2 regions of the Clostridium sp. CM039 genome follow, and region 1 is predicted to be linked to the other one. Evidence: predicted binding sites of a transcription regulator. Region 1 holds the regulator's gene; the other holds the start of a gene.
The links. Region 1 encodes NrdR, which represses ribonucleotide reductase genes. Its sites were predicted from a motif close to CACNANATNTNGTG; they were not measured.
Positions count from the first base shown of each region.

Region 1 (5,997 bases):
TCACCTTTGGTATACATATGTTCATATGCCCAAATTTTATATTTATCTGTGCTTATGTTCTCTGCATTTGCAGAAACACCATTAATTTTCAGTACGGTTAAACCCTCTTTATTAGCCTCATCAGCGAAGTATGATAATGCTAAGTAACTTATTGCCCCATCTGTTTGTTTAATTGCTTGTTTAACAGCTCCGCTCGAATCTTGAGTTAAACCAGCGACTTCTTCCTTTTTATCCAGACCAAATTCTTTAAATGTTACTCTAGTTCCTGAAGATTTTGGTCTATTTATAACAGTGATTTTCATGTCAGCTCCGCCAACTTCTTTCCAGTTTTTTATCTTACCTGTAAATATATCTATTAATTGAGCCTTTGTTAAAGATTCAACTTTAGATTTTTGATTTGTTACTGCTGCAATTCCTATAACACATACCTTATTGTCTTTTAATTTAGTTGCGTCAATTCCTTCTTTATCTTTTGCATAAATATCTGAATTTCCTATTTCTACACTACCTTCTAATACTAATTTAAGTCCAGTACCACTACCGCCACCTTGAACATTTACAGTTGCTCCTGGGTTTTTATCTAAAAAACTCTTAGCACCTAATTCAGCTAAAGGCTGAAGTGATGTTGATCCTGCTGCTGTTATTGTACCTGATAACTCATTTTTTTTAGTCTCAGTTTTAGGTGCAGTTTTACTTGAACAACCCGTGGAAATTCCTGCTGTCATTGCAACTGCTAGTGCAGCGACCATTAATTTTAAGTTTTTTCTTTTCATTGATAATTCCCCCGTTCATTTATTTAGATTGTTTTATTAGCTACTCATTACACTTATAATATTATACCCCGAAAGTTAACTTTGTATTAAGGCAAAGTTAACTAAAGTTTAGCTAATGTTAATTAAACTTTACAATGATAAAAATAAAGCTATCACGTTAATAACGCGATAGCTTTATTTTTATTTAGCGTACGGAATTTCAACTATAAATTTACTGCCTGATCCTAGCTGACTTTCCACATATATTTTTCCATTTAATTTAAGTACTATATGCTTAACAATAGCAAGTCCTAATCCAGTGCCACCTTTTGATCTTAAACGAGCCTTATCCACTCTGTAAAATCTCTCAAATATACGTGGAATTTGTTCTTTGTCTATTCCAACCCCAGTGTCCTTAACCCATAGCATGCATCTATCATCCTTGCTCTCCATTCCAATGCAAACACTATCTCCAGTTTCTGAGTAGTTTATTGCATTATCTACTAAGTTAATTAACATTTGTTTAAACCTATCAGCGTCACCTATCACTTCTTTTACATTTCGCTGATCAACCTTTAACTTGATTCCTTTTAATTCTGCTATGTTTTTCATTAAGTTGTAGACATTTTCTACAATTTTATTAATATTAATTTTTTCATTTTTAACTTCCTTTTGTTGTTCTATATGTGAAAGTGTTAAAATATCTGTACTTAATCTAGTTAATCTTTCAGCTTCTTCATTGATTATATTTAAAAATTTTTCCTTTGTGTCAGCATCATCAACATATTTTAGAGTTTCTGCAAACCCTTTAATAGAGGTTAAAGGCGTTTTAAGCTCATGAGAAACATTAGCAACAAATTGTGTTCTCATATTTTCCAATTTTTTCACTTCTGTAATATCTTGAACAACTGCCACAGTGCCTATATGTTCGCTTCTGTTAATTATATCTGTAGTTTTTATTCTAAGTTCTCTTTCTTGTGGCCAAACTATCTTTATTTCCTTATAATCATTATCACTTTGGTGGAAGATATTTTCTAATTCAAAATCCCTTATATTATCCAGAAGATTCTGCCCTATAATATCTTTAGTGATTCCAAATGTTTTTTTAGCATATGGATTAATCATTATCACTTTATTTTTTCTATCTACAGCAATGACTCCACTATCCATACTTTGCAAAATAGCCTCAAGCCTGTTTTGCTTATCGGTAACTTCATTCAATGTAGACTCTAGTTTATCCGCCATCTCATTAAAATTCTTAGCTAGTTGTCCTATTTCACCATCTGATAATACTCTAGCTCTTCTATGAAATTCGCCCTTACTAATTCTTGAAGTAATAAAAATCAAGTCGGTAATTGGTTTTACTATAATATATGATAGTTTTAGAGAAAACCAAATTGACATTATTGCTGAAAAAATTATGGCTAAGATGTAAAGCTTAAAATATTTACTGCCTAATCCATTTACAATTTCAAGAGGCATAGAACTTCTAATAATAAACCCATCACCAAAAGTGGTTGCAAAATACATCATATTCCGATCAGTAGATTTACTATATCTCACTGTAAATCCACTGCCGCTTTTTCTTGCGTCTTTTATTTCTTGCCTATCATTATGATCATCCATAGTTTCCCCGCTTATATTTGAATCATAAATAACTTTACCATTTTTATCAACATAGGTAACTCTTAGCTGCGAACTTTCTAAGTTCTCCATAAAAAATTTCTGAGGGTCTCTTAAATTATTACTTTGCAATAATCTAATAATCATATTGTTATTAATTTGAAGCTTCCCTTTTAGATTTTGCTGATATTCATAATTAAAAATAGACGTGAATAATGCAGTTACTACCACAAATATAAAAATCACAGTGCTTAACAAATATATAAGTAATTTTTTTTTCATAATTACTCTCCAAAATTAAATCTATATCCTATGCCCCTAATAGTCTGGATATACATTGGATTTTTATCATCTTCTTCAATTTTTTGCCTTAAATGTCTTATGTGAACGTCAACAGTTCTTGTTTCTCCTAAGTATTCATAACCCCATATTTTATCTAATAAAAAGTCTCTAGTCATAACTCTTCCTTTATTCTTTATCAAAATTTCCAATAGTTCGAATTCCTTTAATGTCAAATCAATTTTGATTTCACCTTTAATAACCTCGTGCTTACCAAAATCAATAGTCAAATTTCCAACACTAAAAGACTTTTCAGCTACTTGCATATTGGTTCTTCTAAGCATGGCTTTGATTCTTGCTACTAGCTCCCTTACTGAGAATGGCTTTGTAATATAATCGTCTGCCCCTAACTCTAGCCCTATTATTTTATCTATTTCTTCTGCTTTTGCTGTTATCATTATTATTGACATATTTGACATAGATGAATCTTTTCTAATTTCCTTACAAACATCTAGGCCATCCATTCCAGGTAACATTAAATCTAGTAACATCAATTGCGGCAATTGTTCTTTAGCAAGTTTTATAGCATCTATACCATTATTAGCACACATAACTTTATAACCATTCTTCTCCAAATTAAATTTAATTAACTCTTGTATATGTTCCTCATCATCAACCACTAATATTTTTTCTTCAGCCATGTTAATCCCTCCATATTTCAGCGTTAGTTTATTGTTTTAAATAAACAATAATACATTTTCTTTTGTTTATTATTACTAGCCTTAATATTACTCTAAATATCCTCACTAGTAAACTGTTCTATTACTTACCTGATAGTTTCATATCATCAGCCTCTAATATATTTAGCTGCTACGTCATAATTTTCTCGTAGTTTTTCAAAAAAAAATTATAAAAAAAATGCCTAAGGGCATTTTCATTCCTTAGACATTAATTTCCTTATCTCTTCCATGAATGTATTAATATCTTTGAATTGCCTATAAACTGAAGCAAACCTCACATAAGATACCTCATCTACATTTTTTAATATGCTCATAATGATTTCTCCTATATAATCTGATTTCACTTCTGTAAGCATTTCATTGTTTAACTGTTTTTCTACTTCATCACAAATAGCTTCTATTTGTTTTCTTGACACCGGCCTCTTTTGGCATGCCTTCATAAGGCCATTTAATATTTTCGTTCTGTCAAAATATTCTCTATTAGAATCCTTCTTTATTACTAAAATAGGTACATCTTCCACTTTTTCATATGTAGTATATCTCTTAAAACAACTTAGGCACTCTCTTCTTCTTCTAGTTGCAATATTCTCATCTGTTGATCTAGAATCAACTACTTTACTTTCTTCACAGCTGCAATATGGACATTTCAATGGCCTTCACGTCCTTTTCATAGTATAGTTAGCAAATATACTAACATTATACACTTTTTCCTATTCGTTTTCTATATTTACATCACTACCATCTACAAGAATAACATCTACCCCAATTTTCTTTACTTTTTCCCAAGGTATCTCAACACTATTATTTTTATTGAACCAAGATGACTTTTGGGTTGGCATTAGGATTGAAATAATTCTATAGTCTTCACAATCAACTTTTAAATCTTTGATATATCCCATTTTTGAGCCTGAACTTATATCTATAATTTCCATCTGTCTTAAATTATTTATTGCAAACATTAAACTTTCCATTTTGTTCACCCCCAATAAGTTTTCATAAACCCTTTTTTTAAACCAGCTAGTCACTACTCTAGTCTATTTTTAGAGGCCTAGCACTTTATATTATTTATATTCATAAGTTATTAAAAATATTATTTATAATTAGAACATTTCTTTATTTGTTTCATTTTGCTTAATATTTAATCTTCAAATAATAACTTTTAAAATCGGTTTCTAAAATAAATTTATAAAAAGGGTCCTACTTTGAACTGCCCCCTGTCAAGTAGACAGTGGAAATAATTAAAGATTTTATGTAAGGCGTCTATCATTTGGTAGGCGCTTTATTTATGCTGCATTACCTAATAGATATCGCTGATATTCCATTGGTGTCATGCACTTTAAACGTTTTTGATAACGTCTATTATTATAATATTCTATATAGTCTTCAATCGATTTCTTTAAGCTTTCATAGTCTTCAAATTTATGAAGATAATACATTTCTGTTTTTAAGATTCCCCAAAATCCTTCCATTGGACCATTATCAATACAATGCCCAACCCTCGACATGCTCTGTATCATTCCAGCTTTTTTTAGTTTTTCTTTAAATATTTTTGAAGTATACTGGAAACCTCGGTCACTATGAAATATTGGTTTAGCATCAGGGTATACTTTAACAGCAAGATTAAAGGTTTGATAAACCAATTGGTTATTATTAGAATGACCAATGACATATGAAACAATACTTCTATCACCTAAATCAAATATTGCACTTAGATAAGCCTTTTGTCCACTTCTCCCATATTTAAACTCGGTTACATCTGTAAGCCATTTTTTATTGACTTGTTCTGCTTTAAAATTTCTATCCAAAATATTTTCTGCAGTAACTTCAGGAGTTGACTTAATATAATTATATCTTTTTTTTCTGCATACGGATTTTAATCCTAATATCTGCATCAGACGATAAATTCGTTTATAATTAACTTTTTTATTATATTCTCTACGGATTTTAATCGTCATCTGGCGATAGCCTAAGATACCGTCTTTTTCCTCATATAACTCACAAATAAGCTTTAATAATTCTTCGTTTTTCAATACTCGGTTACTTTTTTCTCTGTGTAGCCATTTATAATATGCAGAATGGCTAACGCCGCCTATAATGCACAACTCAGTTATAGGAAATTTATCTTTGTTAGATAATTCTTGGATTGCAAGATAAGTATCTTCGTATCTAGCTTCGCTTAATATCGCCTTCTTTCTATCTCTTGGATTTTTTTTAGAAGAGCATTCTCCATCCGTAATCTTCTATTTTGTGCTTCTAAAAGCTTGTATTGAGCTTTTAGCTTTTCATCTTCTGTCATTAACTCTTCAGCCTTTGGCTTTCCACGTCGGTCCAAAAGCCCTTCAATACCAAACTGATTATACTTCTTCATCCAGGTATAAATCTGAGGATAAGATACCTTATATTTTTCAACAGTTTTATTATAACTGTTATTGTTTTCAATACAGTACTTTATGATTTCAATGCGTTCAATATAAGAAGTTTTGCGTCCTTTGGTCATGATTATTTTTCCTCCTGTTCCAGAAGATTTTATGTTTTCATGACCATTATACTTCTTTATCCAATTGCATAAAACTGTATTTGACGAAATATGATACTTAATGCAT
Region 1 covers NZ_CM143649.1:697,155-703,151, reverse strand. The annotation lists gene ACWJJ2_RS03290 (phosphate ABC transporter substrate-binding protein) at 1-773, opposite strand, end outside; gene pnpS (two-component system histidine kinase PnpS) at 954-2,657, opposite strand; gene ACWJJ2_RS03280 (response regulator) at 2,660-3,355, opposite strand; gene nrdR (transcriptional regulator NrdR) at 3,589-4,044, opposite strand; gene ACWJJ2_RS03270 (YlmC/YmxH family sporulation protein) at 4,105-4,365, opposite strand; gene ACWJJ2_RS03265 (IS3 family transposase) at 4,678-5,496, opposite strand; gene ACWJJ2_RS03260 (helix-turn-helix domain-containing protein) at 5,571-5,997, opposite strand, start outside.

Region 2 (5,997 bases), 1.3 Mb from region 1:
TTATGGTTTACGGATTTATCAGGTTTTTTAAAAAATTCGAATATTTTTAAAAAAAATTCAACAAGCATAGGTTCTGCAAATATTAATGCTAAAAAAGATAAGAAGGACGATGTAGTAATTAGGTCCAAGGCTAAACCTAATAGGAATAAAAATAATAAAAAATAATAAAAAGGAGTACAAATTTCCATGGGGAATTTGTACTCCTTTTGAATGTGTCTATATATATAATATTTAATACTTTTTGACTGTCACAAAATAATTGTGAGATTTTGGTTTGTTGAAGCTAACTACATCCAGTAGTAGTTCCACATTCAAGGCAAACTTTACAAGTACCGTTTCTAACAAGCCTAGTACTTGAGCAATGAGAGCAGGTTTCAGAGTATAATCTTTCCCCTTGGATAGTGTCTGTGCTTATGTTAGTAGGGGCGAGGACATTCTCAGCGTCTGCTAGGCCAGTTGAAATTTCAGTCTCACCAGGCATTAGTGGATTTTTAGGTATATTAGCGTTGTCGTAATTTTCAGGTTTAATTTGACATCTACTATAATCTCCTAGTTCTATATCAATAATCTTACTAATTAAATCAGATATAGAAGAAACAGATTTAATATAAGGATGCTTTTGTACAAAACCATAAGGTTCAAATTTTTGTCCGCGAAGCATTTTAGAAATGGCTTGCGCAGGTACATGATGCTGAAGCATTACTGAAATTGCCTTTGAAAGAGAATTCAATAATCCAGTAATTATAGTACCTTCCCTATCTGTAGTTATATATATTTCAGAAATTTCTCCGTTTGAGCGCCTATTTATCGTAGTATAGACTTTTACATCATCAATTTGAGCAGGATGAGTAGTTCCATAACGTATTCCAATTGGCTTTTCTCTTGTGGAGTGGTTTGAAGTTTCTTGTAATGACTTTGCTTTCTTTAAAAGCGCCTCGTATGATAAATCCTCAAGTAACAGTTCTTTGTCAACAGATAAAGTAGTGTTTAAAGGTTGACTTGCTTTTGAACCATCTCTATATAAGGAGATACCTTTCACGCCTAGCTTCCAAGAATTTAATATCACTTCTTTAAAGTCTTCTATGGTAGCATTTTTAGGTAGATTTACAGTCTTTGATATAGAACCTGATATCATTGGGGTTATTGCCGCCATCATGAGAACATGTCCCATAAATGAAATATATCTTTTTCCGCTACCGCATTTGTTTGCTGTATCGAATATAGGCAAATGTTCTACCTTTAAATGTGGAGCACCCTCAATTTTTCCATCAATGATTTTTTCATATTCAAAGCCGTTTTCATCAACCTTTTCTTTTCTTAGAATATAATCAAGAATATCATTTGTTTCACTTTCGGAATATCCAAGGTTATCCAATGAGTCTTTAATTACAGGGTTTACGATGGTCATAAATCCACCACCAGATAATTTTTTATAAATAAAATGGCTGAAATATGGTTCAACTGAGGTTGCACCACAATCCATTGCAAAAGAAATAGTGCCAGTAGGAGCTAGAACTGTAACTTGAGCATTTCTAAAACCATATTTTTCGCCACTGCTTAGTACCTTTGACCAACAGTTTTTTAAGGTTTCACTTATATTGCTTAGGGAATCATTACCTAAAATATCATGGTTAACTTTTATAGGATCATAATTCAAATGTTCATAGTTACTATTTAGAGCTCCAGCAGCTCTTGCATGATTCCTTATAACTATTTGCATATGTTTTTTGTTGATTTCATATTTTTCAAAAGGAGCTAGTTCTTTTGAAAGTAGAGATGATACATAATAAGCCTGTGCAGTCATTATTCCACTTAGCGCTGCAGCTATATTTCTAGCATCTTCTGAGTCATAGGCATAGCCCATTACCATAAATAAAGAAGCTAAATTTGAAAGCCCAAGACCTGTGGTTCTAAATAAATAACTTTTCCTTGCTATATCTTCAGTTGGAAACTGGCCCCAATGAATGGAGGATTCAAGGACTAATTGAGTAAGTCCTATTAGATGGACATATCCATCTACATCAAATTTTTTAGTCAAAGCATCATAAAATTTATAAATATTAATAGAAGCTAAATTACAAGAGGTATCATCTAAAAAAGCATATTCTCCACAAGGATTAGTCGAATTAATTCTATTATGTTTAGCGTTAACTACTCCATCTTCTCCACCGGGGCAAGTATGCCATGCATTAAAGGTGTCATCAAATTGAGGCGCTGGATCAGCACATTGCCAAGCAGCGGTATTAAAGGTATCCCATAGCGTCTTAACACTTATGTCTGCATCAACTGTGGAATCACATCTCCCTTTAAGAGTAATAGTCTGATTAGGATTTTTCGATAAGGTATCAACTTTCATCATAAATTCATCTGAGAATCTTATGGAGTTGTTTCCATTTTGGCCAGATACAGTCTCATAAGCCTCTCCTTCAAAGCTACCATCATAACCCATTTTAGTAAGAGCGCGTACTTTATCTTCTTCTTTAGCTTTCCAAGTCATAAACTCCATTATTTCAGGGTGATTGATATCAAGGCATAGCATCTTAGCAGCACGCCTTGTAGTTCCACCAGATTTTATAGCTCCAGCATTTCTGTCAAGTCCTCTTAAAAAACTCATAAGACCTGATGAAACTCCACCACTAGATAAGCTTTCACCTATACCTCTTATGGATGAGAAGTTAGTTCCGGTGCCAGAGCCACCTTTAAATAATTTAGTCTCTGTTACATACTGCTCAGAGATTGAATGATTGCCAAGTAGTTTATCTTGGATTGATAGAATGAAACAAGCTGAAGCTTGAGTCCTTGTATAAGCATCTTCGCTTTTAACTATCATTTTTTCTTTTTCATCGTAATAAAAATTATCTAATGATTCGCCTTTTATACCATAGGATAGGTTAAGGCCCGTATTAAACCATTGAGGAGAATTTGGTGCAAACATTTGATTTAAAAATGCATATATTAATTCATCATAAATAATGCTTTTTTCCTCTTGAGATTTAATAATAGTCTCATCAGTCAAGGATTCACACCAAAAATTAACAAGTCTATGAGCTACCATTTTCATACTATCCTCATAACCTTGCTTATTATTAACACCAGATTTTCTGAAATATTTTGAAGCAATAATATCGCAAGAATTTTGAGAGTAATGCTCTGGAAATTCTAAAGCCTTCATATCTAAAAGCACTTTATTTGTTTTATGGTCTTTTAAAAAAACATTTACCTTTTTCCATTTGAACAAATCAAAAACAGTAATAGTTTTATCTTTTTCTAATTCCTTTGTATAAAATCGTTTGATTAAATTTTTTATCTCCGCCATAATTAATACTAGCTTAAAAAGCTAGTATATTCACCTCCTATTAGTTGCATGATAATTAAGATTAAGTCTAAATTATGTAAAACATACTTCTGTATGGTTGATATTACTACACTAAAAGATTTTCTTGATTATTTAGTTTAATTATTATGTGTTATATTAGTATAACACCATATGTAGTAAGTAGAAAAAGAATTATAACTACAGATGGTATTATATAATAGAATCAAATAAAAATCAACATTAAATATTAACCAAAAATATGACGAATAAACGGCAAATTTATATAATATAGTAGTATAATAAATACATATTTATTATTATGTAAAATAATAAACCTAAATATTTATTATTATGTAAAATAATAAACCTAAATATTTATTATTATGTAAAATAATAAACCTAAATATTTATTATTATGCATAATAAACCTACGTATTTATTATTTTGGAAGAGGTGATGATGAAATTATGATACATCAATTTGATGGAAAAATACCTAATGTACATAAACATTCTTATATTGCTTGCAGTGCAGATGTTATAGGAAATGTGTCTATAGGAGAGTACAGTAGTATTTGGTTTGGAGCTGTATTAAGAGGCGATATGAATTCCATGTCTATAGGTTCTTATACAAATATTCAAGACAATTGTACAGTACATAATGATGATGAATTTCCGGTTAATATTGGAGAGTATGTAACTATAGGACATAATGCCATAATACATGGTTGTAAAATTTCAAGTTATACTTTAATTGGAATGGGAAGTACTATACTAAATGGAGCAGAAATAGGGGAGTATACTATAATCGGCGCTGGTAGCTTAGTTACTCAAGGAAAGAAAATACCCTCAGGGGTTCTTTGTATGGGAGTGCCGGCAAAGGTCATTCGCGAACTAACTACAGAGGAAAAGGAAGGATTAAAAAAATCAGCTCAGCATTATGTAGAGCTTTCAATGAAATATAATACAAAACAAATAAATGACCATACCTTAATTTAGATTGTTATAGAGCGCGAAAAATGATAATATTAAATGGAATAGAAAAGGTGACAGATGAGCAGAAATATAAATACATGTTTATAGAAAATATTTAGTACAATATGTTGATAAATTTAACAAATATATAGATTGGTCAAAAGTTTAAAAAAGGTAGGAGATAATAAATGATAAAAATAGGAGAATTTAATAATTTAAAAGTAGTTAGGCGAGCAGAATTTGGGTACTATTTGGGCGCAGAGACTGAAAACACTAGTGATGATATATTATTGCCAATGAAAAGCACTTTAGGTAGAGCACTTAATATTGATGATGAAGTTGAAGCCTTCGTATATAGGGACTCAAGTGATAGGTTAATTTCAACTTTAAAAAAACCTCTTGCAAAGGTTGGTGATTTAGCCTACCTTAAAGTAATTGACATGACTGCAATAGGAAGTTTTGTAGAAATTGGTTTAGAAAGAGACGTATTAGTTCCTTTTAAGGAGGAAAATTACAAATTAGAAACAGGCAAAAAATATCTTTTTTATATATATTTAGATAAGACTGGAAGAATAGCGGCCACTACTTTTATTGATAAATATTTATACGATACAGATTCATATGATATTGATGAGGAAGTGGAAGGAACAGTATACGGAATCCAGACTAATGGTACAGTAATGATAGCTATTGATGATATTTATAGGGCGGTTATTCTAAGAAATGAGAATTATATGAGTGTAATACCAGGAGATAGATTAAGTGTACGAGTGAAAAAATATTATGAAGATGGCAAAATGGACGTAACAGCAAGAAAACCAAGACTAGAAGAAAGAGATGTAGTTGAGGAACAAATAATAGAATACTTAGATAAAAGTGATGGCTTTATGCCATACAATGATAAAAGTTCTCCAGATGATATAAAGAAAGTTTTTAAAACAAGCAAAAATGCATTTAAAAGGGCATTAGGAGGACTTATGAAAAATGGGCTAATCCATCAAGATGAAGAAGGTACTAGATTAAAGTAATTAGATATATTTATAATAGTAAAAGGCTGATGAGTTAACTCATCGGCCTTTTACTATTTATATTTTAGATGAACTACGTTTAAATATCTTTACAATTTCATTAAAAAGTAATGGCATTAAGGCTAAAATAGTAACGATACCCCAATCTGCTAAACTTAAAGCATGAACACTAAAAGCATTTGCTAGAGGTGGAATAGTTATTATCAAATCTTGTAGCAGTATACCTAAAACTATAGCTGCAATTAAATATTTGTTTGAAAATAAACCTATTTGGAATATGGATTTTTTATTATTTCTCATATTTAAAGAATGAACAAGCTGAGAAACACTAAGTACTACAAATGCCATAGTTTGTGCATGTTTTAAAGCATCTTGTGAAATGTTTTGAGGGAATAGTGGGAATAAGTTAGTTATGCCACTATAATATTTTGCACCTATTATAAAGGCTGCTAAAGTTACTAAACCTATTAACAATCCGTTAAGAAGTAAACCTAATGTTGAACCTTTAAATAAACCATCTTTTTGGTTGCGTGGTTTATACTTCATTACGTCGGGGTCGCCAGGATCTACACCTAAAGCTAAAGCTGGAAGCGTATCTGTAATTAAGTTAACCCATAATATATGGATAGGTCTAAGTGGCGATGCCCAACCTAAAAGTATTGCAAGAAATAAAGCAATA
Region 2 covers NZ_CM143649.1:1,999,398-2,005,394, reverse strand. The annotation lists gene ACWJJ2_RS09495 (hypothetical protein) at 1-165, shown strand, start outside; gene ACWJJ2_RS09490 (vitamin B12-dependent ribonucleotide reductase) at 284-3,316, opposite strand; gene ACWJJ2_RS09485 (gamma carbonic anhydrase family protein) at 3,784-4,314, shown strand; gene ACWJJ2_RS09480 (CvfB family protein) at 4,479-5,318, shown strand; gene ACWJJ2_RS09475 (cation-translocating P-type ATPase) at 5,376-5,997, opposite strand, start outside.
Region 2: the regulator NrdR is predicted to act here: its motif matches at 3,482-3,495, upstream of ACWJJ2_RS09490 (vitamin B12-dependent ribonucleotide reductase).